2 regions of the Pseudoalteromonas sp. Cn5-37 genome follow, and region 1 is predicted to be linked to the other one. Evidence: predicted binding sites of a transcription regulator. Region 1 holds the regulator's gene; the other holds the start of a gene.

The links. The regulator ArgR, encoded in region 1, controls arginine synthesis, uptake and breakdown. The targets are predictions, from matches to a motif close to ANTGAATANNTATTCANT.
Region 2: a site for ArgR is predicted at 5,870-5,887, ahead of gltB (glutamate synthase large subunit). Genes of this name have one in related genera too.

Annotation. Positions count from the first base shown of each region.
Region 1 covers NZ_JAKGBA010000002.1:43,505-59,721, reverse strand. The annotation lists gene L1266_RS05060 (zinc-dependent metalloprotease) at 1-214, opposite strand, end outside; gene L1266_RS05055 (class 1 fructose-bisphosphatase) at 375-1,343, shown strand; gene L1266_RS05050 (DUF3718 domain-containing protein) at 1,490-1,867, opposite strand; gene folA (type 3 dihydrofolate reductase) at 1,947-2,426, opposite strand; gene cgtA (Obg family GTPase CgtA) at 2,506-3,660, opposite strand; gene rpmA (50S ribosomal protein L27) at 3,823-4,080, opposite strand; gene rplU (50S ribosomal protein L21) at 4,097-4,408, opposite strand; gene ispB (octaprenyl diphosphate synthase) at 4,819-5,790, shown strand; gene mdh (malate dehydrogenase) at 5,880-6,815, opposite strand; gene argR (transcriptional regulator ArgR) at 7,041-7,508, shown strand; gene L1266_RS05010 (Dyp-type peroxidase) at 7,505-8,404, opposite strand; gene L1266_RS05005 (ABC transporter ATP-binding protein) at 8,466-9,509, opposite strand; gene L1266_RS05000 (ABC transporter permease) at 9,506-11,140, opposite strand; gene L1266_RS04995 (Fe(3+) ABC transporter substrate-binding protein) at 11,218-12,222, opposite strand; gene L1266_RS04990 (tRNA-uridine aminocarboxypropyltransferase) at 13,179-13,820, opposite strand; gene rluA (bifunctional tRNA pseudouridine(32) synthase/23S rRNA pseudouridine(746) synthase RluA) at 14,318-14,971, shown strand; gene L1266_RS04980 (DUF3530 family protein) at 15,053-15,988, shown strand; gene djlA (co-chaperone DjlA) at 15,971-16,217, opposite strand, start outside.
Region 2 covers NZ_JAKGBA010000001.1:589,301-605,517, forward strand. The annotation lists gene L1266_RS02650 (FAD-dependent oxidoreductase) at 1-1,302, opposite strand, end outside; gene gltB (glutamate synthase large subunit) at 1,312-5,769, opposite strand; gene L1266_RS02660 (efflux RND transporter periplasmic adaptor subunit) at 6,465-7,718, shown strand; gene L1266_RS02665 (ABC transporter ATP-binding protein) at 7,740-8,447, shown strand; gene L1266_RS02670 (ABC transporter permease) at 8,450-9,763, shown strand; gene L1266_RS02675 (ABC transporter permease) at 9,775-10,980, shown strand; gene L1266_RS02680 (sigma-54-dependent transcriptional regulator) at 11,062-12,390, shown strand; gene L1266_RS02685 (sensor histidine kinase) at 12,390-13,679, shown strand; gene L1266_RS02690 (hypothetical protein) at 13,795-14,715, opposite strand; gene nfi (deoxyribonuclease V) at 14,831-15,499, shown strand; gene L1266_RS02700 (hypothetical protein) at 15,511-16,217, opposite strand, start outside.

The DNA of each region.
Region 1 (16,217 bases):
GTAGGCTTTGTTGTAGTAAAAATTGTTGCTCGAGTTTATCCACCTCAAGATACAATTTGCCGTTTTCTGTGTCGTAGTAAAATGAAAAATAGCCTGAAAAATGAGTCATTTCTTCAGTAAAATCATTTATAGACTTAATTGCTGCGTGTGCTTGAGTTATCATAGTTAGTAGCACAGCTAAGAGCAGATATCGTAGTAATGGTATTTTTTGCATAATCTTATCTTTGTTATTCGCGTTTTAAATACTGTATAGGTATTAAGCAGTATAAAGTACCGTTTATAAAAATCAGCTATTTAAGACGAAATTCAGCGCTTGCTAAGACATTCTCTCTCACACTAAAAATGTCTGGCTACAACGTTATCAGGAAAATAGAATGCGTAGACTCCCACCGGTATTGTTAGAAGATGGTTGCCCTCGTGAACTGATCTCATTGATCAGAACGGTACTTGCGGCATGTAAAGAAATTTCATTTCGTGTTGGTCAAGGCGCCCTATCTGGCGTATTAGGCTCAACCCTAGACGAAAACATTCAGGGTGAAACTCAGAAAAAACTCGATGTTCTAACTAACCAACTTTTAAAAGATATTTTATTAGAATCGGGCTACGTAAAAGCCATTGCCTCTGAAGAAGAAGACTTCACCGTTGCGGGTAATCCAGATGCCAACTACATTGTTGCATTCGACCCACTTGATGGCTCATCAAATACTGATATCAACTCACTCGTTGGTACGATTTTCTCAATTATGGCGGCGCCTGAAGGTTCAGATCCAGCTGATCCTAGTATTTTTATGCAACCGGGTAAAAACCAAGTTGCAGCGGGTTATGTGTTATATGGCCCATCAACCGTGCTGGCGTTAACAACTGGCAAGGGCACACGCTTTTTCACCTTAGATAAAACGCACGGTACTTTCTTATTAACACAAGATTTTGCAAGCGTACCTGAAGAGACCAGCGAATTTGCTATCAATGCTTCAAACCAACGCCATTGGCAACCGGCGATGCAAAATTACATCAATGACTTAATTGCTGGTGACACAGGCCCACGTGGTCGTAACTTCAACATGCGCTGGATTGCTGCAATGGTGGGTGATGTGCACCGTGTATTATGTCGTGGTGGTATTTTTACTTACCCAACTGACACGAAAGATCCAAATAAACCTAACAAATTACGTTTATTATACGAAGCAAATCCAATGGCAATGTTAATCGAACAAGCTGGCGGCATAGCTTCTACAGGCACTGAGCGCATCATGGACATTCAACCTGACGCTATTCACCAACGTGTGGCGGTGATCTTAGGTTCGAAGAACGAAGTAGAAACCTGTTTAAGCTACCATAAATAACAAGCAGTAAATGCCTCAAACTGGAAGGCTTCAACTTTAGAAGCTTCCAGTTTTTAATAAACGAGAGATTCTCAACAAGTTACTTACCTTACAGGCACAAAAAAACCGCAACGAGTGCGGTTTCTTAAATTCTTTTGGCGCTTAAATTAAAGGCCTGCGCGGTCTTTAATAACAGCGATTAGTGGTGAACCACCGTGACCGTTCGACTCAGCCCAAGCAATATCAGCACCATCTTCTAAAGAGCTTTTTGATAAGTTCTTAACAATATACTCACCAGTATCTGCCGCGCCGCTTTCGATTGCATGACGAAGCATGTTATTGCCATTGCATTTCACAGCATCAAAAATGTTACGAATTTTCACACGTGAGCTTTTAAGCTTACTACGCAAACGGTTTTTATCATCAGCTGCGATATATTCACAGATAGAAACCGCTAATTGATCATCAGCTTTTGCTGGTGCTGTATACGCAACTGACGCTGATACAACAGCCGCTGCAAGTAACATATTTGGTAACTTCATCATATTTTGCCCTTATGTAATACTTTTTTCTTACCAAGATTGTGTAATATTGTACCAACTAATTAATTTTACCGCAATAATGTTACGAATTTTTGTACAGGGTTACAAAAGTATACGAGTGAGGGTTTTTGTTATCAGGCTGATGCTTTTCTTGCTCGGCAACTGTCCAATTAGCAACACTTTCGTAATCTGGGAACTGCGTATCACCTTCCACTTCAAGGTCGATAAAAGTTAAGTATAGACGATCTGCTTGAGACAGGAATTGTTCGTATATATTTCCGCCACCAATAATCATTACTTCTTCAACATCAGCAACCAATTCCAGCGCAGCCTCTGGTGAAGTAACCACCTCAATACCTTCAGCTGTGTAATCAGCATTACGCGTGATAATAATATTTTGACGACCCGGTAAAGGCCGACCTATTGATTCAAATGTTTTACGGCCCATGATCACAGGCTTTGCCATGGTTACTTTTTTAAAGTGTTGCAGATCGGCGGGTAAATGCCATGGCATTTGGTTGTCTTGGCCAATTACTCGGTTATTTGCCATTGCAGCAATCATTGAAATTTTCACACTAAACCTTAATACTTTTTTCTTATTAATAAAAAAGGAGCGCATGGCTCCTTTTCAGTTTTAAATTTTATCGTTGGTAGATAACTTCCACATCGTAGTCATCATCATCCCAGTCGTCATCCCAATCATCATCGTCTTGAGAGGTCGCTTTCTGATGGTAAGTATCCCACTTAAATTCAACTTCTTCTTTCTCTTCTTCAGCGAATTTCTCTTTCGGCATACTATCAAGTAGCGCCATAATGTCATGACACAATGCTTGAGTATTTTGTTTATTCGCAGCAGAGATACGGTAAACATTAGCCTCTTCACCTAGCTCTTCGGCAATTTCATTACACAGGGCTTCAGCTTCATCTTCTGGTAATAGGTCAATTTTGTTAAATACTAACCAACGCGGCTTTTCAGCAAGTTTAGGGCTGTATTGGTGTAGCTCATTAATAATCGCAAAGGCATTATCAACCGGGTTTGTACCATCTACAGGCATAACATCAATGATATGCAGTAATACACGACAACGCTCCAAATGCTTTAAGAAGCGAATACCAAGGCCTGCGCCATCTGAAGCGCCTTCGATTAGACCTGGGATATCAGCAATTACAAATGACTTATTCGCATCTGGGCGTACTACACCAAGATTAGGAATAAGCGTCGTAAACGGGTAATCTGCCACTTTTGGTTTAGCTGCAGAAACACTGCGGATAAACGTTGATTTACCAGCATTTGGTAAACCAAGTAAGCCAACATCAGCAAGTAGCATTAGCTCTAGACGTAAGCTGCGAACTTCACCAGGTGTACCTAGTGTTTTTTGACGTGGAGCGCGGTTTGTACTTGATTTAAAACGTGCATTCCCCAAGCCATGGAAACCACCTTTTGCAACAACAACCTTTTGACCATGCTTGATCAAATCACCTAATGACTCTTCAGTGTCAACATCAATGATACGTGTACCAACAGGTACTTTAAGCGTTAAATCAGCGCCTTTTTTACCTGTCATGTTACGGCTTTGACCATTTGTGCCGCGCTCTGCTTTATGAAAACGCTCAAATTGGTAATCAATTAACGTATTTAAGTTTTCATCGGCTTGTAGATAAACGCTGCCGCCATCGCCGCCGTCGCCGCCATCAGGACCGCCATCTGGTACATATTTTTCACGTCGGAAAGATACGACACCGCTGCCGCCATCACCCGCGTCACAACGAATTTCTACTTCATCTACAAACTTCATGATTACTCACTTTAAGATTGGCTTGTTAATAACTCTATTATATACCTAAGTGCCCTATTCAGCACCCAATGCCAAGGCGCTTAGGTATATATTTATACGCACTATTATGTGCCTTAAAACAAAAAACCCCGCAAAGGCGGGGTTTTTCAAATATCGAGATGATTACTCAGCTACGATATTTACGTATTTACGGTTTAAAGGACCTTTCTGTTCGAATTGAACTTTACCATCTGCTTTTGCGAAGATAGTGTGGTCTTTACCGATACCTACGTTTGCGCCAGCGTGGAAACGAGTACCACGTTGACGAACAATGATGCTCCCCGCTAGAACTGATTCGCCACCAAAACGCTTAACACCTAGGCGTTTGCTTTCTGAATCGCGACCGTTACGAGTACTACCAGCTGCTTTTTTATGTGCCATTTCTCAGTACCTCTAATTAAGCGCTAATGCCAGTGATTTTAACTTCAGTGAACCATTGACGATGGCCCATTTGCTTACGAGAATGCTTACGACGTCTAAATTTAACAATCTTAACTTTCTCACCGCGACCGTGTGAAACAACCTCAGCTGTTACTTTACCACCGTTTACGAACGGTACACCGATCTCGATTTTCTCACCATCAGCAACTAAAAGTACTGAATCAAATTCAACTGCTGCACCAGTTTCAACGTCTAATTTCTCAAGACGAATTGTTTGACCTTCAGTCACACGGTGCTGTTTACCACCACTTTGGAAAACCGCGTACATAATTAACTCCGTCTGTGCGCCCTCAAATCGACGCAACTAAAATATTCTTCAATAGGGCGCGAAGTTTACGCTAATGTGCAAAAACTAGCAAGCCTCTTTTTCGATAAAATGAATAAAAAATAGCTGCATTGAGAGCAATTCAATATTTTCCCCTATTCTATCCTAAAAACACCACATGCCAAGCGGTTTTTACGATCTCATGACAATTAAATTACGCTAATAATAGGCACCTTTAAAATTCAAAAAGCTGATCACTTATTAATCAAGGTTATAAATTTATCTTGGCAAAATTGATCTCAAATAAAAAACTTTACAGTGTTTTTTTACTGAATCATCACAAAATATCGAGCAAGCGCTTTTTTTGTTGTACAATCAGCCCCGTATACCCATAAATATTGGCTCGGAGATCAATGGATATAAAAGCTATCCAGACGTTAATCGAAAATGAAATGGATGACGTCAATCAACTTATACATGCCCAAATGCGCTCAGATGTCGCATTGGTTAACCAACTCGGTTTATACATAGTAAACAGTGGCGGTAAACGCGTTCGTCCTATGTTGGCCATTTTAGCGGCAAAAGCACTTGGTTATGAGGGCAAAGACCATATTACGCTTGCCACTATCATCGAATTTATTCATACCGCCACTTTATTGCATGACGACGTTGTCGACGAGTCACATTTGCGCCGTGGTACGCCTACAGCCAACGCAGAGTTTGGTAATGCAGCTAGCGTTTTGGTCGGTGACTTTATCTATACACGTTCATTTCAGCTTATGGTTGGCCTAGGTAAAATGCCAATCATGCAAATTTTAGCGGATGCAACCAATGTCATCGCTGAAGGTGAAGTATTACAGCTAATGAACTGTAATGACCCTGACACCACAGAACAAAGCTATATGCAGGTTATTTACAGCAAAACGGCAAAATTGTTCGAAGCTGCAACCGGCCTTGCTGCAATTATTACCGAGCAAGACAAACAAACCCTTGAAGCATTAAACTTATACGGAATGCATCTTGGCACTGCATTCCAATTAGTGGATGATGTACTTGATTACAACGCTGATGCCGAGCAACTTGGTAAAAACATTGGCGATGATTTAGCTGAAGGTAAACCTACCCTACCGCTTATCTACGCAATGCAAAAAGGCACACCAGAGCAAGTTAAGCTAGTACGCGAAGCTATTGAGCTTGGTAATGGTATGGACCATTTAGAAAGCATTCTAGCGGCATTAGCTGACACTAAAGCCCTTGAGTTTGCAATGCAAAAAGCTGAGCAAGAAGCTGACAAAGCAATTGCTTGTATTGCGTTCTTACCAGATACACCGTACAAACAAGCCTTAGAGAGTTTGGCCCGTATCGCCGTTGCCCGCGATCACTAAACACTATTTATTCGAGCCATTAAAAAAGCCTGCATTTGCAGGCTTTTTTGTTTTCGGCGATTTAAAAATCGCCTATCATCTGTCGGGAATTAACCGTTGATGAAATCAACACCTTCTTGGATGTCTTTGTTAAGTGTAGCTAGCATGTCGTTTTTAGCTTGCTCTTCGAATGCACTTAACTCACCGTAAGAAAGGATTTCTTCAACGCCGTTTTTACCTAGACGAACTGGGTGTGCGAAGTATGCTGCGTCACCGTTTTCAACTGCAACGTATGCGTAATCAACTACTTCTTCACCTTGTAAGCCTTTAACTAAAGACATACAGAAGCGTGCTGCTGCAGCCCCCATAGAAAGAGTCGCTGAACCGCCACCCGCTTTAGCGTTAACAACTTCAGTACCTGCGTTTTGGATACGTGGAGTTAATGCTGCAACTTCTTCGTCAGTGAAAGTAACACCTTCAACTTGAGAAAGAAGAGGAAGGATTGTAGTACCTGAGTGACCGCCGATCACTGGAACTTTAACGTCAGTTGCGCTTAAACCTTTAAGTTCAGCAACAAATGCTTCTGAACGGATCACGTCAAGCGTTGTGATACCGAATACACGGCCTGCATCGTAAGTACCCGCTTTTTTGAATACTTCAGCAACGATTGGCACAGTGCCGTTTACTGGGTTAGTGATGATACCTACTAACGCTTTAGGACAGTTTTTAACGATGCCTTCAGCTAATGTTTTGATGATACCTGCGTTTACGTTGAAAAGGTCCGCACGGTCCATGCCTGGCTTACGTGGCATACCCGCTGGGATAAGAACGATATCACAACCAGCTAATGCTGCGTCTAAGCTGTCAGCACCAAAACCTTCAACTTTAACGTCTGTTGGGATGTGAGAAAGATCAACCGCTACACCAGGAACAACAGGGGCAACATCGTATAACGATAATTCAGAACCTGCAGGTAAACTTGTTTTTAATAATAAAGACAATGCTTGGCCGATACCGCCAGCTGCGCCTAAAACAGCAACTTTCATTGGAATTCTCCGTAATTTGAGGTAGGAAATATTTGTGGCCCTAAAGATAATGAAATTAGCGACTAAAAACAAATTTATCCTGCTTATTTCGCGTATAATTTCGACCATAGTTGTAAACTTGGCTGTAAAGACACAGCATTTTGGACGACTTTGTAAACTAATACTGCATAAATATGCAGAGTTGTGTAGAATTACCCTACATTTTATGAATAAAGAAACGGCAACATGCAACCACAAGACAAACAAGAAGCACTGATCAAAGCGTTTAAAGCGCTATTAAAAGAAGAAAACTTCGGTTCACAAGGTGAGATTGTCGAAGCATTAAAAGAGCAAGGCTTTGATAATATTAGTCAAAGTAAAGTATCTCGCATGTTAAGCAAATTTGGTGCGGTACGTACTCGTAATGCAAAACAAGAAATGGTTTATTGCTTACCGGCTGAAATGGGTGTGCCAACAGCGAAAAGCCCACTGCGTCAGCTTGTTATTGATATTATGCATAACGAAATGATGATCATTATTCGCACCAGTCCAGGCGCAGCACAATTAATTGCTCGTTTACTTGATTCACTCGGTAAAGCAGATGGCGTACTAGGCACTATTGCAGGCGACGACACTATTTTTATCGCCCCTGCGAAGATTTCTGAAATCGATGTGACGCTTGATCGCGTACGCACTTTATTCGATACCGTTTAAAGCTGCTTTAAGAAGTTTACTGACGGGGCGAAAAACGCAGATCCCATATCGGCTTGAGTAAAATCGAGCCAATGATCATAGCAATCGCCCTGCCCCAAGCGACTCTTTAATACCTGCTCAAACGCATCCCCTTGCGCCGCACACGAAACCATTAAAATTCCCTGCTTATGCACATCACCAAATGGCATGCTTTGGTTTAGCAAGAGAGGCTGGCCATGCTCATCTTTTAATTCACTACGAACCGCATGACTGGTTTCTACAGCAGGCACAATCAAGGTGTTATCTAGACGCGTGCGCCCCATGATTTGCTCTTGCTCTGATAACGATAAGTGCTGCCAGACACTCAAATCATGCACAAAGCGCTGAACATGAATATAGCTGCCTTGGTCTTCAAAGTGACCCGGTTTGTCGATAAGTGCTGTACTACGCTTTTGACGGCCATGAGGTGTATCGCCTGCATAAATAAAGCCGTTAAAATCACGTCCATCTAAAAACCGAAAATTACGGACCTGCTCCACCAGCTCAACATCCGGTGTTAATAATTTTAGGATTTGCAGGGCAAATAGATGGTTTACATCTTCACGGTCTGAGCGAATTTGTACAAACAAATCAAATGGCTGGGCACTCATCACATGCTCACTGTGAGTTACATTCGGAAAGCTTTGCAATTGACTAGGAATAAACTCGGGCAAGATATGCGGCCAATACTGAGCACCAAGGGCAACCACGCACGATAGCATGGCTTCTGAGAACTGATCAGCAAACTCATCTTGAATGACGCTAACGCGTTTTAGTTTTTTACGTAATGACTCATCGTGGCCATCGTAAACATTAAAAAACAGGTGCAAACCATGTAAGTTTGCTTCAGCACAAATCCCAGATTGCGCTTGCGCCATAGTGAATCCTTAGCTTCTCGTTATTTGCACAAAGCCAAGGATTCAAGATTGTTATTTATTACTAATCATGAAAAAAATTGACTGTGTGCGGCATTATTTTTATTTTTAAAGGTTGCTCAACAGCTAACACGCGGTCTTGCTCTGCAGCAACTTCACACTCTTGCCCTGCAATATTAATTCGATATACATAACGCGTACCGATAAAGCGCCTGTGCAAAATAGTTAAACTGTTTGCGTCACTGTGCGCAGCTTCACACAACTGAATATGGTGCGGTCTTATATACACTTGACCTTGCTGACAATCTGCATTGTTCGGTGTCAATGAGTGAACCACACCAAACGCCGTTTCGTATTCAGTTGGCGTTAATACTTTTGCCGTTAAGTATATGCCCGTACCAAGAAACTCTGCAACCACCTTTGAGTTAGGTTGGCTAAATAACTGCTCAGGAGAGCCTTGTTGGGCTATTTTTCCACCATGCATAACCGCAAGCGTGTCAGCAAATGCGAAAGCTTCTTCCTTTGAGTGAGTAACAAATACCGCAGAAACCTGCTGAGCTTTAATAATTCGGCGTATATCTGCAATAAGCTCAAAACGCACTTGTGTATCAATATTCGAAAATGGCTCATCAAGTAATAATAAACTTGGTTTGTAAGCAAGTGCACGGGCTATTGCCACACGTTGCTGTTGGCCACCAGAAAGCTGATGCGGGTATCGCTGTGCACAACCATCGAGTTTAACAAGGCTAAGCATTTCATCTACACGCTCTCGCTTTTGCGCTTTGCTCATATTGCTAAGACCAAACGCTATGTTGTCGCTTACCGTTAAATGAGGAAACAGCGCATAGTCTTGGAACATCATGCCAATATTACGTTTTTCCGGTGCAACAAACAGCCCACTATCGTTGACCACTTTTGAATCAATACTCATATAGCCTTGATCAGGCTGTAAAATCCCGGCAATTGCCTTTAAGGTGGTGGTTTTGCCGCAGCCACTTGCGCCAAGCAAACAGACGATTTCATCTTGTTCAACATTGAGGTTTAGTTCACTCAACACCTGAGTCGCATTGTACTGATAAGCTAAGTCTTTAATTATCAAATGACTCATGAGTGATTTTGCTCCATCGAACGATTAACGAAATACAAAGGGATTAACCCAACTAACACGATAAACAAGGCTGAAATTGACGCAAGCTCCAATTGCTCATCACTAACATATTGAAAAACATGAGTTGCTAGGGTTTCAAAATTAAAAGGTCTGAGTAATAGAGCTGCAGGTAACTCTTTCATGCACTCAATAAACACTAACAAACCAGCTGTTAAAATACCGCGTTTTAATAGCGGTAAATGTACTCGCCAAAGGGTTTGCATGGGCCCTTTGCCCATTGATTGGCTGGCCATATCTAACGATGGGCTAATACGTAAAAAACTGCTTTCAAGCGCGCCATGCGCAATCGCATAAAAACGTACAACATAAGCAAAAATCATCGCAAATAAAGTACCGCTTAAAAGTAACCCTGGTGATAGACCAAAAGGCTCAAGCCAATTATTTAATGCATCATCTAGCTGAGTTAATGGCAGCAATACAGCAATCGCTAATACAGTACCAGGTAAGGCATAGCCAGTACTTGCTAAACGCCCAGGGATCAAAGGGTAAGCTTGCTTCGCAATGCGTTGATAAAACAATACCAATAAGCTCAATAGGATAGTTGCAATGCTCACCACTACAGCCACTTTAAAGCTTTGCCAAGCGTAATTAAAGAATGCCCCATTCCATGCTTCATCTGCATAGACAATGGCATATTTAACTAATACTCCAACCGGCAGAATAAAAGCCAATACCAGCACAACGGTGCAAGCCAAGCTTGCAGCCCATGCCGCACCGCCTTTTAAGCGATACAAAGTTGCGCTGTTTACGCTTGACTGACGTTCATACACAGCTTGATTGCGACGACTAAAGCGCTCAACCATGATGGTTAAAAACAAAATCAGTAACATAATACCTGAGATTTTCGCCGCTGCGGTTAATGAGTAATAGCCAAGCCATGTATCATAAACAGCGGTCGTCAGTGTGCTCACAGCAAAGTAGTTAACAGTAGCAAAATCAGCCATAGCCTCCATACTGATCAATGTAACCCCTGCCACAATTGCCCCACGACCAAGAGGCAAACTAACGCGTAAAAAACTTTGTAATGGTGATAGCCCCATTAGTTGACTAGCTTGCACTAGTTTAAAAGACTGCTCTCTGAGTGCCGTTTTAAAAATTAGGTATAAGTAAGGATAGAGTACCAAGGCAATCATAAAAATAGCCCCAGTCAATGTACGAATATCAAAAAACCAGTAATCGTCTGGTGATTGCCAACCAAACCAGTCTCGAAGGGCGATTTGTATTGGCCCTGCGTAATCAAGTAAGTCGGTATACACGTAGGCGATAAGATAAGTTGGCATTGCTAAAGGCAGCATTAACGCCCATTCAAATTGCTTACGCCCGGGAAAGTCACAGTATGCAGTTAACCAAGCTAGCGGCAATGCAATTATACAGCTTAACAGCCCTACCCCTGCAATGAGTATGAGTGTATTACGGGTATAATCCCACAGCACCGTATCAAAAAGGTGCTGAAATACATCTGAATCCCCTTGCAGTGATTCAAATAACAAAAAGCCTAATGGCGTAACAAGCAACAGGCCAATAAGCCAGGCTGTAAGCTGCCAACGCGACAGCGAAAACTTCACATGCATAAGTGGATTAATACCAGATAAAATAAAAGCTGTTAAAAAACAGCTTTTATAAAATTGTGTAACGAGGAATGTTCTCGTTATAAATCAAACTTTACTTCATCAATCAGCTTCAGTGCCACAGGACGATATTTACTGATCTCATCAAGAGGAAGACTGTCTTCTTTAAACTCACCCCATGATGCAACCATCTCAGATAATGCAACCCCTTGCTTTACAGGGTATTCCATATTCACTGAAGCATACATATTTTGCGCCTTATTGTCGGTCATATACTCAATCAGTTTCAAGGCATTTTCAGGGTTTTTAGCATAACGGGTCATAACAACGCCCGATACATTGATATGAGAACCACGGTTTGTTTGGTTAGGGAAGTTAATATATACCGCTTCTGCCCATGATTTTTGCTGCTCATCTTGCATCATTTTGCCAAAATAGTAGCTGTTGCCTAAAGCCAGATCGCATAAACCTTCTTTTACGGCTTTGACTTGTGCTCTGTCATTACCTTGCGGCTTACGTGCTAAATTGGCTTTTACGCCCTCAAGCCATTGCTTTGTTTTTGCTTCGCCATGGTGAGCAACCATAGAAGCAACTAAACCTAAATTGTATGGATGTTTACCAGAGCGAGTGCAGATCTTACCTTTGTATTTTGGGTCCGCTAAATCTTCGTATGTTAACTCACCAAGCGCACCAACGCGCTCTTTTGCAGAGTAAACATTACGTACACGTTTAGTAAGTGCTATCCATTGACCGTCGGCATCGCGAAAAGTGCTTGGCACATTCGCATTAACTACATCACTATTAATTGATTGCGTTAAGCCTAAATCTTCTAATTGAATCAGCGCACTAAAATTTGAAGTTAATACTAAATCAGCCTTACTGTGTTTACCTTCGCGCTTAACACGCTCAATCAGCCCTTTTTTTGCAAATACCACATTAGTTTTAATGCCTGTTTGCTTAGTGAAATCATCCAAAATAGGCTGAATTAAGAATGGTTGACGAAACGAGTAAATATTTACTACATCTGCAGCAAATGTAGGCGCGCTTAATAATGCGCTAAGTAATACTAAGGCTGTTTTTTTCATTTTATAGCACCTAAATAATAACAATTATCAAAATATTTTACCTAGAGTTAGGGCAAAGTGCACCCGTTTAAACTTATATTTCAATCAACATAGCTGCCATTTAGGAATTTGCATGTAAGACATATCTCACCCGCATGGCAGTTATTGAGTAAAAAGCACCAGCAAACACTGCATAAAAAAACCTAACTAACTGAAATTTAATGAAACATATTAAATGACAATAAAATAACCAGCAGATTAAGTAAGATTTTGACCTACTCAGCTTTGCCTATTTCTCTATAATTACTTACATCAACTAAGCAAGAAGCTTAATGAGTAGATGGATAAGGAAGCATTACTCATAATACCGCGGAATAAGGTTCATTAGGAGAATAAGGAATCAAGGACAGGCTCAGGAAGAGTAACGCAATGGAGTGACAACCTACGGACAGCATCAGGATGATGTGGAATGGCATAACAACAGGATGTTGTTATACAGGAAGTTCAAAAAGTGGAATAAAGGACAGGCCGTTAGGGCATCGCAACGGATTTGCAAATAAAGGGATAGTGTCGGGATGGCACGTAAGGGAATGGTAAAGTGATTACCAGCAAGGATGTAAAGGACTAACAAGGAAACAAGGCGGGATTGCCTTATATTACACAGAACCAATAAGTAAAGTGTAATCGCATGGATTGGCAAAGTTTAGGGAGTTGATTAGATTCAATTGCAGGATGCAAAAAATTAAGAAGATTCCGCAAGCGCGACTAGAGATAGTACGCGCTTTTCTTTTGCCTACAATTTAGTAAAGAGTTATACCAATTCGCTTAATTAAGTGGTCTATTTTGGGGCAATAAAACCTCGTCGATAACAAGGCAAAAATTTCGTTATTTAGTTGTTCTAAATCAGTAATTTTTAACGCAGGTAGCGACAGGTTTAATCCCTCAAAATGATTAAGTATTATTGCGGATTGGTACTATTACTCCGGTCGCCCCTTATTTCGCTTACCTAGCAGGTAAGCATCTCTAAACTTAATAAAATGTTGCTCAAGCTTTTGAGTTGCATCTTCTTCACCAGCAAGAGCAAGAACCATAATAGCCACCTCAGCAGTACCTAGTTGATGCTCATGCGGGGCAACACGCAATCGATAATCCGAAAGCTTTTCAGGTGTAATTGAAAGCACAGGAAAATTATCTAGATAAGGGCTTTTACGGATCATTTTCTTAGCTTCGCGCCAAGTACCATCTAAAAAGATAAACAATGGACGTTTACCTTCAACAGGGGTTACTTCGGTGATCACCCGCTCTTCGTCGTCTACATCGCTAGCAGGAAAAATAACCATTGGCTGATACTGGGGATCTGCCAATAAGCTTAATAAGGCTTCATCTGGATTTGTTCTATCCCATTTAAAGGCATGGTTATCTGGCACGATTTCAGCAATTAAACGGCCAGTATTTGACGGCTTAAAACTCTCATTATGGTACATAAGTAAACAAACCGCGGCATCACACTTTGCCTGTTCAACACCATCACAAATACAATAGTGTTCGGCTAATAAACATCGCTCACAACGCGTTAACTTTGCTCCTCGCGCTTTAAATTCACGACGAGACTCAGTCATTTGCTGAGCACGAAGCTTTAACACGGAATTATTTGAGATAGTAGCCACTGTATTTACCAGATAATTAAACGGCGCGTATTGTAGCTAAAAATAAGGGGAATAGATATCTGCAAGCCCAAAGAGTAAGCTATTTCTAAAAAATGAAGAGAAGTAGTGTTATAAAAAATGCAACAAGGGTTAGCTTCCAAAAAACGGCTATTAAATCGCTATTTTTATTATGTAAATCATCTCTGTGGGACTTCTTCAAAAACACGACCTGTAAATCTGATAAGCCTTTACAGTGCGGACACTCTGGCTCAAGATAATTTACTTCTAAGCCACATCGTGAACAAGGCTTACTGCGAATTAAACCAAAGCGAAACATTTGTTTGTCCTTGTCTTAAAACTCCATAGCTGAATTTACTGTATCTTAACTACTTTTCGAAAACCAGCTCTGGCATTGTGTAAGCGCTCATACTCCTTTAAAATAGCGCCCTTGCATATCATCGAGGCTGGCTGTGTTACTCAATTATAATCCCCCAATGACACCTTATTTAAGTATTGTTTATCAAGACGATGACTTACTTATTGTGAATAAACCAAGTGGTTTACTTACTGTGCCGGGAAAAGACCCAAAACACGCCGACTGCCTTATTGCTCGCATTAATCGCGTTTTCCCAACGGCAAAAATTGTTCACCGCCTTGATATGGCGACCTCTGGCATTATTTGTTTAGCTATGCATAAAGAAGCGCATCGTAATTTAAGCATTCAGTTTCAAGATAGAAAAACTGCAAAACGCTACATTGCTCGCGTATTTGGTAAGCTTGAGCAAGAAACTGGTTCTGTAGATTTACCACTTATTTGTGATTGGCCGAACCGCCCAAAGCAAATGGTTGATCACGACAATGGCAAACCGTCATTAACCCACTTTAAAGTGCTAGAGTATGAACAGAATGCGACTCGTGTTGAGCTGACCCCTATTACTGGGCGTTCTCACCAACTACGTGTGCACATGCTGTCATTAGGTCACCCTATTTTAGGCGATAAGTTGTATGCTCACCCCGAGGCATTCGCCATGGCTCCTCGCTTACAACTGCATGCCGAAATGCTTACCTTAGCCCACCCTGCAAGCGGTGAAACACTGATTTTTGAAGCCGCTCCTGAGTTTTAAGACAATTCGCTAAATATTTAATAAAGACTGCCGATAGTTAATTTAATCACTGATTTAATTAAAGACTCTGGTAATATCGGCATGAATTTAAAACCCGCACATCGCTTAGCTTACGCAGCCTGTTTTGCGTTGATGGGTAATGTGAATGCTGCCGATTTTATTAAACCTACCCCTTGGTCAAGCTTGGTCACTAACGATATTCAGCGCTTTTTACCAAGTGATGAAATACGCACTCTGCTTGCCGGTGAAGATGAGTTCATTAGTTTATACCGTCAATCGATGGCAGCCAGTCAACGCGGAATTGTGCTAATCATTCCTGATTGGCAGCATCTCCCCACTAATAATGCTGGTATTAACTTTTTGCGCAAGCAGTTAAACGAAATTGGCTATGCAACCCTTGCCATGACCATGCCTGACATTGATTGGCACCCTGTCGATGTGACAACGCCCGAGTCACCTGAAAGCTCTGAAGCTGAGTCAACAACACAAAGTAGTCAACAAGGCGATGAGCAATCAACTCCTGCTCCACCAGCCGAAACACAACAAGCGCCGCATTTTGTTACAGGTGAACCTAATATTAGTGAAGCCGTACTTGATGATTATAAATTAAAGCTAATTGCCAGATTCAATGCCTTGTATATCAGTGCCATGGATGAAGGCGGCAACATTATTGTAGTAGCACAAGGTGCCAGTGCGGGGCTCTTGATTGAACATTATGCGAGCTTTCCAAACAACGAACTAAACGCTTTTATTAGCCTAGGTAGTTATTTACCTAACAGTATTCGTAACCAGCATCTCAATGCCACGCTTTCGACTATCAGCCCACCGTTACTGGATATTTTTTATAGTGAGGGTAACCCTGACACGCTGCAAAGTGTTAAAGACAGAAAACGTTGGGTAAGAAAACACGCAAAATATGACTACCGACAAAGAGAGTTATTTGGTGTGCCTTCAGAGCCTGAGCAGCACCAGCGACTGCTCAAAGAAGTCGACGGATTTTTACGCCGCCTTTTTTAAATACTCATAAGCCGCTTGAATATCTTGGCTTTTCTTTACCGCAACTTCCATCATATGTTTTGGTAAACCTTGCGATACCAGCTTATCGGGATGGTGCTGAGCCATGAGCTTTCGATAAGCAACTTTAATATCTCTCGCAGAAGCATCATTGTTTAAGCCTAAAAGAGCCAACGCTTGGGCACGATTCATACTATTATTCGGTGGCACACTGTGCCCTCTTTGTTCACTA
Region 2 (16,217 bases), on a different contig from region 1:
GGTTGTTTGGTGAGTAAATTCACCTTTTTCTGGTGCATTGATACCACCCCAATGATTGATTTCAACACCGTACGGTTCTAACCAATCCATTTTATGAGGTTTAAAACCAAATGCCATGAGCACTTTAGTTGCTTCAATAACATGCTCAAAACCCGCAACTTCTTCAGCACGACGACGACCATTTTCGTCCGGCTCACCAAGTTGCGTTTTCACCATTTTAACGCCAGCAACTTTACCTTGCTCATCAACCACAATACCTTTTGGCTGAACGTTAAAGGTAAACTCAACGCCCTCTTCACGGGCATTTTTAACTTCGCGCTTTGAGCCTGGCATGTTTTCTTCGTCACGACGATACGCACAGGTAACCTGTGTAGCCCCTTGACGAATAGAGGTTCTCACACAGTCCATTGCTGTATCACCACCGCCTAATACAACGACTTTTTCGTTCGCCATATCGATATAAGCTTGCTTGTCTTCTGCATAGCCCATAACACGGTTAGTGTTACCAATTAAAAACGGCAGTGCATCAAACACACCCTCTGCATCTTCATTCTCAAGGCCTGCACGCATACTTTGATAGGTACCCACCCCTAAGAATACGGCATCATATTCAGCCAAAATTTCATCAAGGGTAATGTCAACGCCAACTTCAGTGTTTAGCTTAAACTCAACTCCCATTTCCGTGAAAATTTCACGACGCTTTTGCATTACTTCTTTTTCAAGCTTAAATGAAGGAATACCAAACGTAAGAAGGCCACCGATTTCTGGGTGACGGTCAAACACCACAGGCTTAACACCGTTACGTACTAAAATATCCGCACAACCTAAACCAGCTGGGCCTGCACCTATGATAGCCACTTTTTTGTCAGACCATACCACATACGACATATCTGGTTTCCAGCCCATTTTAAAGGCCGTATCAGTGATGTACTTTTCGATATTACCGATAGTGACAGCGCCAAACTCTTCTTCAAGTGTGCAAGAGCCTTCACACAAGCGGTCTTGTGGGCACACTCGACCACACACCTCTGGTAAGCTGTTTGTACGGTGAGAAAGCTCTGCCGCTTCTAAAATACGGCCAGTACGAATGAGCTTTAACCATTGTGGAATATAGTTATGTACTGGGCATTTCCATTCACAGTACGGATTACCACAATCTAAACAGCGATCCGCTTGTGAGTTAACTTGTGTCTCAGAAAACGGCTCGTAAATTTCTACGAAAGATTGTTTACGTGCTGAAATTGGCTTTTTGCGCGGATCAACACGTTGTACATCGATAAACTGGTATACATTTTCGCTCATACTACCCCCTTACTGAGCCTGAACACGAAGCTCTGCGCTACTGCGCGCTCGGTGTCCGAGTAAACTTTTTACATCACTAGACTTTGGCTTAACTAATTTAAACATTGGCATGTATAAATCGAAGTTAGCTAAAATCTGCTCAGCGCGGTTTGAGCCGGTAAGCTCTAAATGCTCAGCAATGAGGCCGCGTAAATGTTCTTGGTGTGACGCCAACCCTTCAAGGGTAACAATTTCAACAAGCTCAGGGTTAATGCGTTTTTCAAAGTCGTTGCCCTCATCAAGAATATACGCAAATCCCCCTGTCATACCTGCACCAAAGTTAATACCTACTTTGCCAAGTACGCAAACCACACCACCTGTCATGTATTCACAGCCATTGTCACCAACACCTTCTACAACCGCTTGAACGCCTGAGTTACGCACTGCAAAACGCTCACCGGCACAGCCTGCAGCAAATAACTTACCGCCTGTTGCACCATATAAACAGGTATTACCGGCAATGGTCGCTTTGTGGCTTTCGAACGATGAACCCAGCGGTGGGCGAATTACTAGCTTACCGCCAGCCATGCCTTTACCAACATAGTCATTGGCATCACCAACCAGTGTCATTTCAAGGCCACCCGCATTCCATACACCAAATGACTGACCCGCTGTACCATGAAGCTCAACAGAGACAGGATCAGCAGCCATACCTTGGTTACCGTGTTTAGAAGCGATATAGCCAGATAACATAGCGCCCACTGAACGGTCTGTATTGCAAATACGGTTAACCAGTGAGATACCTGATTTTTCATCAATTGCTTGTTTAGCTTTTTCAAGCAAGGTTTCATTTAGCTGACCTAAGTAGTGTGAGCTATTTGGCGCACTACAATACAGTGTTTCACCCGTTGGGTTGTTAGGCACAGCAATCACTGACGACAAATCGACTTTCTTTTGTTTCTCTGTGTTGCCTTCGATTGCTTCAAGTAAGTCCAAACGACCAATTAAATCTGTTAAACGAGTCACACCTAAACTTGCCATAATTTGGCGAGCTTCTTCGGCTATAAACTTAAAATAGTTCATCGCCATTTCTGGTAGGCCATGATAATGCTTTTGGCGCAGCGTATCGTCTTGCGTTGCAACACCGGTCGCACAGTTGTTTAAGTGACAAATACGTAAGTATTTACAACCTAGTGCCACCATAGGGCCAGTACCAAAGCCAAAGCTTTCAGCACCTAAAATAGCCGCCTTAATGATATCTAGACCCGTTTTAAGACCACCATCTGTTTGCAAACGAATACGGTGACGTAAACCATTTTCTACCAGCGCTTGCTGGGTTTCAGCAAGACCAAGCTCCCAAGGGCTACCTGCATACTTAACAGAGGTAAGCGGGCTTGCACCTGTGCCACCGTCATAACCAGCAATGGTAATTAAATCTGCATAGGCTTTAGCTACGCCAGTTGCTATAGTACCTACACCCGGCTCAGAAACGAGTTTCACCGAGATCAGTGCATCTGGGTTTACTTGTTTTAAATCGAAAATAAGCTGGGCTAAATCTTCAATCGAGTAAATATCGTGATGCGGCGGAGGCGAAATCAAGGTCACACCTGGCACTGAGTAACGTAATTTTGCAATATACGGCGTTACTTTTTCACCCGGTAATTGACCACCCTCACCTGGTTTTGCACCTTGCGCCACTTTAATCTGAATGACATCAGCGCTACGTAAGTAATGTGGTGTAACACCAAAACGGCCCGAAGCAACTTGCTTAATACGTGAGTTTTTCTCTGTACCGTAGCGAAGCTTGTCTTCACCACCTTCACCAGAGTTTGAACAACCCCCTAAGCGGTTCATTGCAATCGCGAGTGCTTCATGTGCTTCTGGCGATAATGCACCAATACTCATTGCAGCAGAGTCAAAACGTTTGTAAAGCTCAGTTGCTGGCTCTACGTCATCAACACTCACACCGCTATCAGGAATTTTCACCGCCAACATGTCACGTAAATTGGTGATCGGCCGGTTATTTACTAAATCAGCATAAGCCAAGTAGTCTTTATAATCCCCAGAGCGTACTGCCTTTTGCAGTGTTTGAATAACATCTGGGTTATAAGCATGGTACTCACCACCGTGAACATATTTTAGTAAGCCACCATGACTTAATAACTTACGTTTACTAAATGCCAGCTTATGAAGTTTACGTTGGTCATCATCAAAATCAGTAAAACACGCCCCTTTGATACGACTAGCTACACCGTTAAAACAGGTTTCTACAACCGCATCTGATAAACCAACTGCCTCAAATAACATCGAGCAGCGGTACGAAGCGACAGTACTGATCCCCATTTTCGACATGATTTTATACAGACCCTTGTTGATCGCATTACGATAAGCAAGCGTTACTTCGCAATAGCTCTTGTTTAAAATCTTTTTGTCACTCATTGCAACTAATGATTCATATGCAAGGTACGGATAAATTGCCGTTGCACCAAAACCAAGTAATACCGCAAACTGATGCGCATCACGGACACTACCCGATTCGATGATGATATTAGATTCACAACGTAAGTTATTATCGACTAAACGCCTTTGAATTGAACCAACCGCCATCGCAGCCGGGATCGGTAAATGCGTTTCGCTAAAGTTACGATCACTTAAAATAAGCATGACACAGCCTGACGCTGCTTTTTCTTGTGCTTCATCACAAATACGTGTGATTGCTTTTTCTAAGCCTTCTTCTTGTGTGTAAGTGATATCAATTTTACAGTAGCTGTAATGCTCATCGTCAGCATTGATCAGCTGTTGCATATCAGCGTACATCAAAATCGGCGTATCAAACTGTAAACGCTTAGCGTGGCCGGTTGTTTCGTTAAATACGTTTTGCTCACTACCAATACAGGTTGCCAGTGACATAACGTGATTTTCACGAAGTGGGTCAATTGGTGGATTGGTTACTTGCGCAAATTTTTGTCGGAAGTAATCAAACAGTGAGCGATGGCCTTCTGACAGTACCGCAAATGGCGTGTCATCACCCATTGAACCTGTTGCTTCTTGACCATTTTCACCCATTACACGAATCACGCTATCAAGTTCTTCGTTGGTGTAGCCAAACATTTTTTGATACTTAAGCAGTGTTTCGTCATCAAAAGAACGGTTACCCGCATCTTTTTCAGATAACTGTTCAAATGGCGTTAAACGCTTAACGTTTGCTTCAAGCCATGCTTTATATGGATGGCGTGACTTAAGATCTTGGTCAATCTCATCTGAATGCCAAATTTTACCTTGATGAGTATCAATAACTAATAACTCACCTGGGCCAACACGGCCTTTCTCAACCACTTCGTCTGGCGCGTAGTCCCAAATACCTACTTCTGAGGCAAGGGTAATAAAACCATCTTGAGTGATTACATAGCGCGCAGGGCGTAAACCGTTACGGTCAAGGTTACAAGCAGCAAAACGACCGTCAGACATGACAATACCAGCTGGGCCATCCCATGGTTCCATATGCATTGAGTTAAAGTCGTAGAATGCACGTAGGTCATCATCCATAGCACGGTTTTTTTGCCATGCTGGCGGCACAAGCATACGCATTGCACGGAATAAATCCATGCCACCGGCTAAGAACAATTCAAGCATATTATCTAAACTTGAAGAGTCTGAGCCGCTTTCGTTCACGAAAGGTGCTGCTGATTGCAAATCTGGAATAAGTGGTGAGGCAAACTTATACGCACGGGCACGCGCCCATTGGCGGTTACCTTGAATCGTATTAATTTCACCATTATGCGCTAAATAGCGGAATGGTTGCGCCAGTGGCCAACGAGGTTGTGTATTAGTAGAGAAACGTTGGTGGAATACACAAATCGCACTGGTCATGCGAATATCAGCTAGGTCTAAATAAAAGTTAGGTAAGTCTACAGGCATCATTAAGCCTTTATAGACAGTAACTAAACCAGATAAGCTGGCAATATAAAAATGTTCATCGTTTTCGAGGCGTTTTTCAGCACGACGACGCGCTACATACAAGCGACGTTCTAAATCTTTTGGACGCCAGCCTTCTGGTGCGCTTACAAAAATTTGTTCAAAGCCGGGTAGTTGTTTTTTTGCAATTGGCCCTAAACATGACGCATCGGTAGGTACTACGCGCCAGCCTTGAATGCTCAAGGTTTCTTTTTCGAGTTCTTCACTCAACACATCTTTAGCTGTTTGCGCAAGTACAGGATCGGCATTTAAAAATACCATGCCAACGGCGTAGTTCTTTCCTAAATGCCAATCATGTTCGCTGGCAATAGCACGAAAGAAGCTATCAGGTTTTTGCATTAATAAACCACAGCCATCACCTGTTTTACCATCTGCAGAAATACCCCCACGGTGCTCCATGCGATCTAAGCCAGTGATTGCTGTTCGAATCAAGCGGTGACTCGCCTGACCATTGACCTGAGCTATTAAGCCAAAGCCACAATTATCTTTTTCTAATTTTGAGTCGTATAACATAGACCCCTCCCCTTGCTACAACGACTAGCGGTTCAGTCTTTTGTGACAGTGCTAGCAGACGAACAAAACTATCGCCAAATACCTCATGAGTCAATAGAGTTTTGAATACATATTCATATTCATGAATATTTCTCACTTAAAGCACTTTTTAAATTCTATGCTATTTTTTTACATTTAGTCGTATTTTACCCGTTATTTTTTTATGACACTGGTGTCAAATTTAACAACTTGTAAAAAAACAATCTAAAAACCCGCCGATTTACGTTAACGTAAACTGCGCTCTATTTTGAATAATTATTCAAAATATGAATATCAATGCAGTTTTTTACGGGGTCTCGCCTAGCCTAACTGCATCATTATTTACTCTTGGCTTTAGCATAGTTACAAACTACGTATCTGAGCAGACTACCTTAGTCGCAATGACTGAGTTCTTTACCCTTGCGTCAACAATCAGCAATTTAAAAGTGTCCGCAGCGGACACTTTTTCTGTCCGCGGACAGACATTAACTCACTGTTAAAACATAAAATAATTAAAAATCAATAAATTAAAAACTGGCACGCTACTGGTATAGATAAGACATCAGCGAAATTGAGGATTTCAAAATGTTCACTATCAGTTTGTTTATGGCTTCTCCACTTACCATGCTTGCCGTTGGCTTCATGATTGTGTGTTTTGAGAATCGTAAGGAGTTATGATGATTAAGGATACCAGTGCCCAAGATATTACAGTGGCCAAGAAAAACACCATTAAAAAGCCACTTATACTAGCAGCAGGTGTAATACTTGTTGGTGCACTCGGCTTTCAAGCATTGTTTGCCAGTAACGATGGCAGCATCTCGGTTGATGCAGCAAGCCTACAAATTAGTGAAGTAAGCCAAAAGACACTCACCAGAGATGTAGCAGCAAGCGGTAAAATCGTTGCAGCTAATGCGCCAAAGGTTTACAGCCCAGAACGCGGCTTTGTCGATTTAAAAGTTAAAGCCGGTGACAGCGTTGAAGTAAATGAAGTGATCGCAACCGTAACCAGCCCTGAGCTAACCAACGAGCTAAAACAACAACAATCAGTATTAGCGAGATTAGAAGGCGAGTTACAGCGCAAGCAACTTGAAGCGCGTAGACAAAAACTAAGCCTGACTAAAGCGCTCGATTTAGCGCAAGTTGAACTCAATGCTGCAGATAGAGAAAACCGCCGAGCTAAAATCTCAATCGAAAAACATTTAATTAGCCAAATAGATTTAGAAAAAGCCGTTGATGACTTAGCCCGTGCCAAGCTGTCTTATAAGCACGCCGAGCAAGAAGTCAGCTTAGCTAAAGATACCCTCGCATTTGAGCTAAAAGCTGCAGAGCGTGATCTGGCACGTCAGCAACTGATTGTTGATGATTTACTCAGACAAGTAAATGAACTCACTATTACCGCGAGTGTAAGCGGCATTGTGGGTAACTTATTAGTGCAACAAAAAGAAGCGGTCACACAAAGCCAACCATTAATGACATTGGTAGATTTAAGTAACTTTGAAGCAGAACTGCAAGTACCAGAAAGTTACGCCAATGAGCTAGGTCTTGGTATGCAAGTTGAGCTTACGTTAGGTAGTCGTCATGTCACAGGCACGCTATCGGCTATATCACCTGAAGTGAATAACCGCGAGGTGACAACCCGCGTACGTTTTGACAATGAGATTTCTGGCATCCGCCAAAACCAACGCTTAACCGCACGTATTTTATTAGAGAATCGCGACGATGTATTACAAGTAAAACGCGGCGCATTCTTACAACAAGGTGGCACCTATGCCTATAAGGTTGACGGTGACATGGCTTATTTAATCGATATAAAAACCGGTGCAAGCAGTATTAATGCTGTGGAGATAATTGAAGGCGTAGAGCCTGGCGATAAGTTAATTATCTCGAACTACGATCGCTTTAAAAAAGCACCCACACTGGTTTTACGCTAACAAATAAAAGGAATAATCAACATGCTTACAATGAACAACATCAGCAAAGTGTATCAAACAGATATGGTACAAACACATGCCCTTCGTGACTTTAACCTACAAGTAGAAGAAGGTGAATTTATTGCCGTAACGGGCCCAAGTGGCTCAGGAAAAACCACCTTTTTAAACATCGCCGGTATGTTAGAACCCTTTAGCGAAGGCCAATACATGTTAGACGGTATTGACGTGGGTAAGCTAAACGACAACCAGCGTGCAGATCTTCGTAATCAAAAAATTGGTTTTATTTTCCAAGGTTTTAACCTTATTCCAGATTTGAACCTCTATGAAAATATTGAAGTACCACTGCGTTATCGCGGTATCAAAGCCGCCGAGCGTAAGCGCCGAATCGAGCAATGCCTAGAGCAAGTTGGTTTAGCATCACGCGCTAAACACTTACCGCAACAACTTTCTGGTGGTCAACAACAACGTGTGGCTATTGCCAGAGCCCTTGCAGGTGAACCGCGCTTTTTACTTGCCGATGAGCCAACTGGTAATTTAGATAGTTTAATGGCGCGTCAAGTGATGGAGCTACTTGAACAAATCAACCGGGATGGCGCAACCATCATCATGGTTACCCATGATCCAGAACTTGCTCGCAGAGCACCTCGTAATATCCAAGTTGTTGACGGCCAACTCGCTGACTTCACCTTGTATCAAGGCACTCAAAACCTTAAAGCGGCTGGAGTGTAACCATGTTCCTTCATTATTTAGATTTAAGCTGGCGCAGCTTTAAGCGCACGCCACTTGTGAGCTTTTTAATGGTACTGGCCATTGCCATTGGTATTGGCGTAACCATGACCAGTTTATCTGTGTATCACATGATGTCGGCAGACCCTATTCCTGAAAAAAGTAGTGACCTTTATTCTGTGCAGTTACAAACTATGGATGAAGGCCGTACGTGGTGGACAGTCGATAACATGCCACTGCAATTAACTTATCAGGATGCCGTTAATCTTAATCAAGCAAATGCGGGTGGCAAACGTGTCACTATGGTTAGAACGGGTTTTTCGGTTTATTTAGACTCAGATAAAGTTAAACCATTTATTGGTCAAGCTCGCCTAACCACGCCTGATTTTTTCGATATGTTTAACCTATCGTTTATTTACGGTGGGGTTTGGAGCGCACAACAAGAAGCCGATGCCGCCCCTGTTGTGGTGATCAATAATGAATTAAACGACAAACTATTCGCAGGTGAAAACCCAGTAGGCAAAATGGTGTACCTTGATGATGCCAGCTACGAAGTTATTGGCGTGATTGATGATTGGGATATCACCACCAAATACTATGATCTGAACAACGGTGCATTTAATAAGACCGAGCAACTATTTTTACCATTTAGCCTAATGAAAGCACGCCAGCTTGAAAACTGGGGTAATACCAATGGTTGGAAGCACGAAAAAACCAATACCTTTAACGATAAGCTCAATTCTGAAATGGTGTGGTTACAATTTTGGGTTGAACTAAAAACACCTGCAGAAAAGCAAGCTTACCAAGACTTTTTAATGGCCTATATGCAAGAGCAACAAAAGCTAGGTCGTTTTAACCGCGAAAAATTAACCGCCACCTTACGCGATGTAAATGAGTGGATGCAGTACAACAATGTCGTTAGCGAAGACAACGAAATTCTGGTTGGCCTAAGCTTTATGTTTTTAGCAGTATGCCTTGCCAACATTTTAGGTTTATTACTAGCGAAATTTTTACGCCGCGCTCCTGAGGTTGGTGTGCGCCGTGCATTAGGTGCAAGCAAACGCCAAATATTCTTTCAACATATTGTTGAGGTCGCGATGTTAGGTTTCTTAGGTGGCATCTTCGGAATTATTTTGGCGCAAGTGGGCTTATTAGGCGTACGTCAAAGCTATAGCTACTACCAAAGCTTAGCCACTATGGATTTAACCATGCTACTCAGCGCACCTGTGATTGCAATTAGCACCTGTGTGATAGCGGGTCTGTACCCTGCTTGGCTGGTATGTAAAACCAACCCTGCTATTTATCTTAAGAGCCAATAAGGAAGACACCCATGTTAGAAATTAAACCTATCTTTCACGCCTTATGCCGCTCAAAAGTTGGCGCCATTTTATTACTGATCCAAATTGCCATCACCACTGCAATTGTTAGTAACGCAGCGTTTATTATTCAAGACAGAATTAGCTATTTAAGCCAAGAGACTGGCTATCCTGAACAAGACATTTTCGTTTTTAATGTCATGATGTTTGGCAAAGATGTGTCGCCGTCACAGCAATATGAGCTTGATGAAGCCATGCTTCGTCAAATACCTGGTGTAGTTGATGCTGCTTATTCAAGTAATACACCGCTTTCGGGCAGTGGCTCTTCGTCAGATTTTAGTTTAAAGCCAGCACCTGAAGAGAGTAAATCAGCGCGTAGCTCTTACATGTTTATCGATGAGCATGGCATTAATACTTATGGTGTAAAACTCATTGCTGGGCGTAACTACACCGAAGACGAAGTGATCGTCACCGATAACTATGATGAGCTTTCAAAAGTAACCGTTGTTACTAAAACTCTACTCGATGAGTTGTTCCCTGAAGGCAATGGTTTAGGGCAAACAGTCTACTTTGGTGACATTCCAATGAAAATAATTGGTGTTATTGATCTAATGAAAGGCCCTTGGCTTAAAGACAGCCGCCCAGATAACGTAGCACTGCTGCCTTTTATTAAACCTGGTACAAATGCACGCTTTGTGGTTAGAACAGAGCCTGGTCAACGCCAATCAGTCATGAACCGTGTTGAAGAAGCCATGCTGAAAAACTACAACAAACGCGTTATTTCTCGCATTCGTGGCTTAGATGACGATAAAGAGTCATACATGGCTGAAGATACATTAATGATGCGCATGTTGATTGTACTTATTACTATTTTAGTGTTGGTGACGGCCCTGGGTATTTTCGGCCTAACGCTGTTCAATATTAGCAAGCGTACTAAACAAATAGGCACTCGCCGCGCTTTAGGCGCCAGAAAATCGGCCATCATCAGCTACTTCTTAGTTGAAAACGCCATGATATGTATAGTTGGTTTAGTGATTGGTGTGATTGCTGCCGTGTATTTAGGCCAGTTGCTCATGCAGCACTTTTCAATAGCTCAGCTTGATGTTAGCTACGTGCTTGCTACAGCGCTGGCAGTGTTCGTTATGAGTTTATTAGCAGTCCTTGCACCTGCAAAACGGGCGGCGAATATCTCACCGAGCATTGCAACTCGAACAATTTAGTTCTCCCAACCTATGCTACACTGGATTAACAGTGTAGCATTCATCTTGCACCCTTATTAGGAAAATAACTAAAACAATAATATGGAAAAAATACTTATCGTCGACGATAACCCAGCCATTTTGGATGCATTGTCGTTATTACTCGAAATTCACGGTTTTGATGTTGTTACAGCAAGTAACCCGTTTGAGGCAATTCAAGCCGTACAATACCAACGTATTGCGCTTGTTATTCAAGACATGAACTTTACCGCCGACACCACTTCCGGCGAAGAAGGCAAAGAACTTTTTTATGCCTTACGAGACATAAACCCTCACCTACCGATTATTTTGATCACCGCATGGACAGAGCTTTCTACTGCCGTTGAACTTGTCAAAGCAGGGGCTGCTGATTATTTACCAAAACCATGGGACGATGCCAAGCTACTTACTTGTGTAAATAACCTAATCGAACTGGGTAGAGCAAAACAGCAAAACGAAACCTTTACACGCCACCAGCAAGAGCGTGACGCATCTGTGCAACAAGCAAATTTGGTGGGCTTGGTTTATAAAAGTACCGCTATGGAGCACATTGTTAATCTTGCGATTCAAGTGGCTAAATCGGATATTTCAGTGCTTATCACAGGCCCCAACGGCAGTGGTAAAGAGCGCATTGCGCAAATAATACAGGCTAATTCATTATTAGCTGATAAACCCTTTATCACTGTTAATGCCGGTGCTTTACCAAGCGAGCTTATTGAGGCTGAATTATTTGGTGCCGAAGCTGGCGCCTACACCGGTATTACTAAACAACGCATTGGCCGTTTTGAAGCGGCCGATGGTGGCACCCTATTTTTAGACGAAATTGGTAACTTGCCACTTTCTGGACAAATGAAATTATTACGCATTTTACAAACTGGTGAATTTGAACGTTTAGGCTCAACACAAACACGTAAAGTGAATGTGCGGGTGATTTCAGCAACCAATGAAGATTTAAGCCATGCAATTAAAACAGGTCAATTTCGCGAAGACCTTTACTACCGCTTAAATGTAATTGAGTTAAATTTACCAAGCCTTGCCCATCGCCCAGATGATATTTTAGCTTTAGTCGCACACTTTTTGCCTGAGCGCACACTGTCGTTAAGTACAGAAAAAACCCTGCTCGCCCATAGCTGGCCGGGTAATGTTCGTGAGCTTGAAAATGCCTGTAAACGCGCTGGCGTTTTAAAACCCTCAGGGGTGATTGAGCTTGCTGATTTTGGCTTACAAGTTGAAACAAACAGCCCAACACATACAAGAGCAGAGCCTAATAAACAAGAGATCGAACTTGCCATGCGCGAGTACAAAGGTGTGATTGCTAAAGTGGCTCGCCATTTTGGTTTAAGCCGCCAAGCACTCTACCGCAGGCTTGATAAATTTAAGATTGAATACTAATGCGTTTTTCGTTTCGATATAAAATCATCACTTTGTGTATTGCAGCGTCTGCATTGCCGCTTATATTGGTTTGTTATTTTGCGGGCATAAGCTTGCTTTACAGCCTATTAGCCCTACTCGCTTGCACCTTGATAAGCGGATTTTTTGCCGCGCAATTATCAGCTCCGCTCATTGATGGCATGAACTCGCTCGAAACCGGGCTGCTTAATTTTAAAGATGGTGAGCTGGCTACATTATTAGCCTATGATGGCAGTGATGAGCTAGGTGATTTATGCCGGCTTTATAACCAAACTGCAAAACAGCTTCGCCAAGAAAAACAATGGATTTATCAGCGTGAGTTGATGCTCGACAAAGTACTGCAAAGCTCCCCACAAGCTGTGCTTTTGACTAACGACCAAGGCTTTATTGTTTATAGCAACCACAGTGCCCGCAGCTTACTTGATGCTAAATCAGCCCTTGAAGGCGCCAAGCTAGAAAACTTATTAGATTCAAGCTGCGAGCAATTAACGCGTGCCATACACAAAGGTGTTGATGGCTTATTTACCCTCGACAAAGCGGATCAAGAATCACAAACTTGGCATATGGCAACAGGCCGATTATTACTTAATAATCAGTTTCATCAACTGTATGTTTTTAAACAGCTGACCCGCGAACTAAGCCGCCAAGAAGTAGAGGTTTGGAAAAAAGTTATTCGTATTATTAGCCATGAGCTTAACAACTCCCTTGGGCCAATGTCATCAATGCTTCATAGCGCGCAACTTTTAACAAAAGAAGTCGATGAACCACGCTTAAAACGGGTATTTACAACCATTGAAGACCGCATAAAACACCTTAATGAGTTTGTGCAAGGTTATGGTAAATTTGCCAAGTTACCCACCCCTCAACTATCAACGATTAACTGGCCGACACTGATTGAGCAATTAAAAAGTCAGTGGCAGGTTGAGGTCTCACTTGATGAGCGAGTGACAACTGACGCTGATCACACTCAGCTCGAACAGTTACTTATAAACCTATTAAAAAATGCCTATGAGTCAGGGTCAAACCCCGAAGGTGTCAGCTTAACTGTGCAACAAGAAGCAAGTGGCACACACATCACGGTGAGTGATAAAGGCAAAGGTATGAGTGAAGCTGTAATGGCGAACGCACTTATTCCCTTTTACTCAACCAAAGCAACAGGTAGTGGCTTAGGGTTAGCACTTTGCAGAGAAATAGTTGAAGCACACCACGGGCAAATCAGCTTACATAACCGCGAGCAAGGTGGATTAAGCGTGCATGTTTTGCTGCCCTAATGGCCTTTAACACATTCGAGATGGATCATGATTAACAAAGAAACCCGTAACATAATATGAGCTTTTGCAATGCTAAGTCGTATCATACTGATTAAATTACCACTTATTTAAACCTCTATGCTAATAAAGCCTTTTCGTTGAAACCTTGCTCATGTAACTTGGCAACGAGTTGTTCAAGCACCTCATCTTTTTGAGGGGCTACAGGCTGTGTTAATAGTAAAGAAGTCACATTGCCAAAACCTGGGTGATCAAAATCAGGGTTCTCAAGGCCATGTTGTGCTCTTAACGTTAGCAGCATAAGTGCAGCATAAGGTGTAAATTGCCAGTTCATATTATCGAACTCAAAAAACATCTTACTCGGTGGTGATGCTACCTGAGTGACTTGATCATCACATAACTGATTTAGATAAGCGGTGACTTTTGTTAAGTCAGTACTATTCCAATTATCTAAAATAGCTTGGTAAGCAAAGTCATCTACAATCGGTTTTAGAGTATTATCACCTTTCGCCCTATCAAACAACAAGATGATAAAATCACCAATATGACTTTTCGAACGGTTTATCCAGTTTTTCATATAACCGTTTTCGAATAATCTATAAAATTGCCGAGCATAATCATACTGATGTAATAAAAAAGCTGTAGCTAATTGAAATACACTGCCAGGTGAAATAACTCCTTCGTTTTCAACTCCAAAACGAATAAAACAGCGTTTTTGCTTTATATGCGCAATTGCTAATTCATAGTATCCATAATTTAAATAATAACTTAAGTGCTCTGCATCAATCACGCTGTCCTTAACTAAACTAGCTTGTGCAATATTTTCGTAAATTTTACATTGGCCTGACAGTTCAATATTAAGCTTTTCCCAAGGAGCAAAAGGTAATCGCTCATTAGAAAACTCTTCTCCCTGGGTTTTACCATGCTCAATATAGTGAGTAATTCTAACAATATTATCCTCAAAAATATTTTTATACTTTTCCGGGCCTTTGATTGCACGCTTACGCTTTCGTAAAAATTTTTCTAAGTTTTTATTCATTATTTACATGTACCTGCTTTTTTGATGAGTAATAATAAACTTTATTTTTTTCATACAACTAGCATTTTTTAATTATGATAAAATCTCACATTATACTTTGAATTTTTAAGATGTTATGGATATCAATAGTTTAAAAGAAGCACAGCTGTCGCTCTCTAAAAAAGTAAGAGCATCCGATGAAAAGCAGTGTGTTAAGACAATTGCTGGTGTCGATGTTGCTTATAACGAACAATCATCTGAAGTTGTTGGCGCAATTACGGTACTGAATGCTGATACATTAAAAGTACTTGAAGTACAAACTAGTATTGAGGCCATCAGCTTTCCTTATATACCAGGGCTATTTTCATTTCGTGAAGTGCCACCGCTTTTAAATGCATATAACAAACTGACCATAACACCTGATTTAATTGTTTGCGATGGCCATGGCCTTGCACATCCACGGCGTTTTGGTCTTGCTTGCCACTTGGGTGTCACATTAGATATCCCCACCATAGGTTGCGGAAAAACCAAGTTATTAGGCGAGTTTAATGAACTTGCAGCACACCGCGGCGCAACGGCAGATTTATTAGATAACGACGAAGTTATTGGCAAAGTGTTACGCACACAAGATAACATTAAACCTGTTTATGTATCTATTGGCCATAAAGTATCTTTAGATACAGCAGTTGAGTGGGTTCTCAAGCTAACGCCTAAATACAGACTTCCCGAGACAACACGTCAAGCTGATCAACTGGTAAATAAAACTTTAAAAGAACATAGAGAAAAGACTTATGAAAAAACATAAATCTTAACTCATTAATAAAGCTTAAGTTTGTATAATATTTTTACCTTCTTAAAATTATCATTTCGAAAAGAAATGACCTCATCTAATGTTAAATTAACTAAATGGTGAAAGCTTAGTTCTTCTAGCTCCAGCCAAGCATGTTTTTTCAGCTCGTATAAAACACCCCAGCTAATATTTGAAACTAAAAGCGTATTAACTGGGAACTCTAACAGCGACGGCAATAATTCTGTAAATTTTACATCCGTTACGTCTTGTAAGCTAAGCTCTATAACATTATCAGAAAGCAATTTTTTTATATCGCTAAAACTCGTGATTTTTAGCGGTGAGTCATCAACCTTAGCATTCAAAGAAAAGATATCGTCAATACTCTTATAGATATATATACCACGAAGCTTATTCTCTTTATTAAATGATAACTTTAAACTTCTTTTATCCCCAGCTTGAACCTTCACTTTGTAATAAGACAACACTGAAGGCTCATTCCATATATATTCATACTGAATAGGACCAGCGCCATAAATTAATTCAGAGTAACAATCATGCTTTTGAAAATGTTGAGACAAACCATCTAATTCCCACCCTTCAATGATACAACGTACATCACACACCCAGTCATAAGCAATCTCATAAACAACACCATTAAAAGGCTTACCTTCATGAAAAAGCTGTAAGTTTCCATCCCATTTTTCATCAATGATACTATCTAATAACTCAAGCC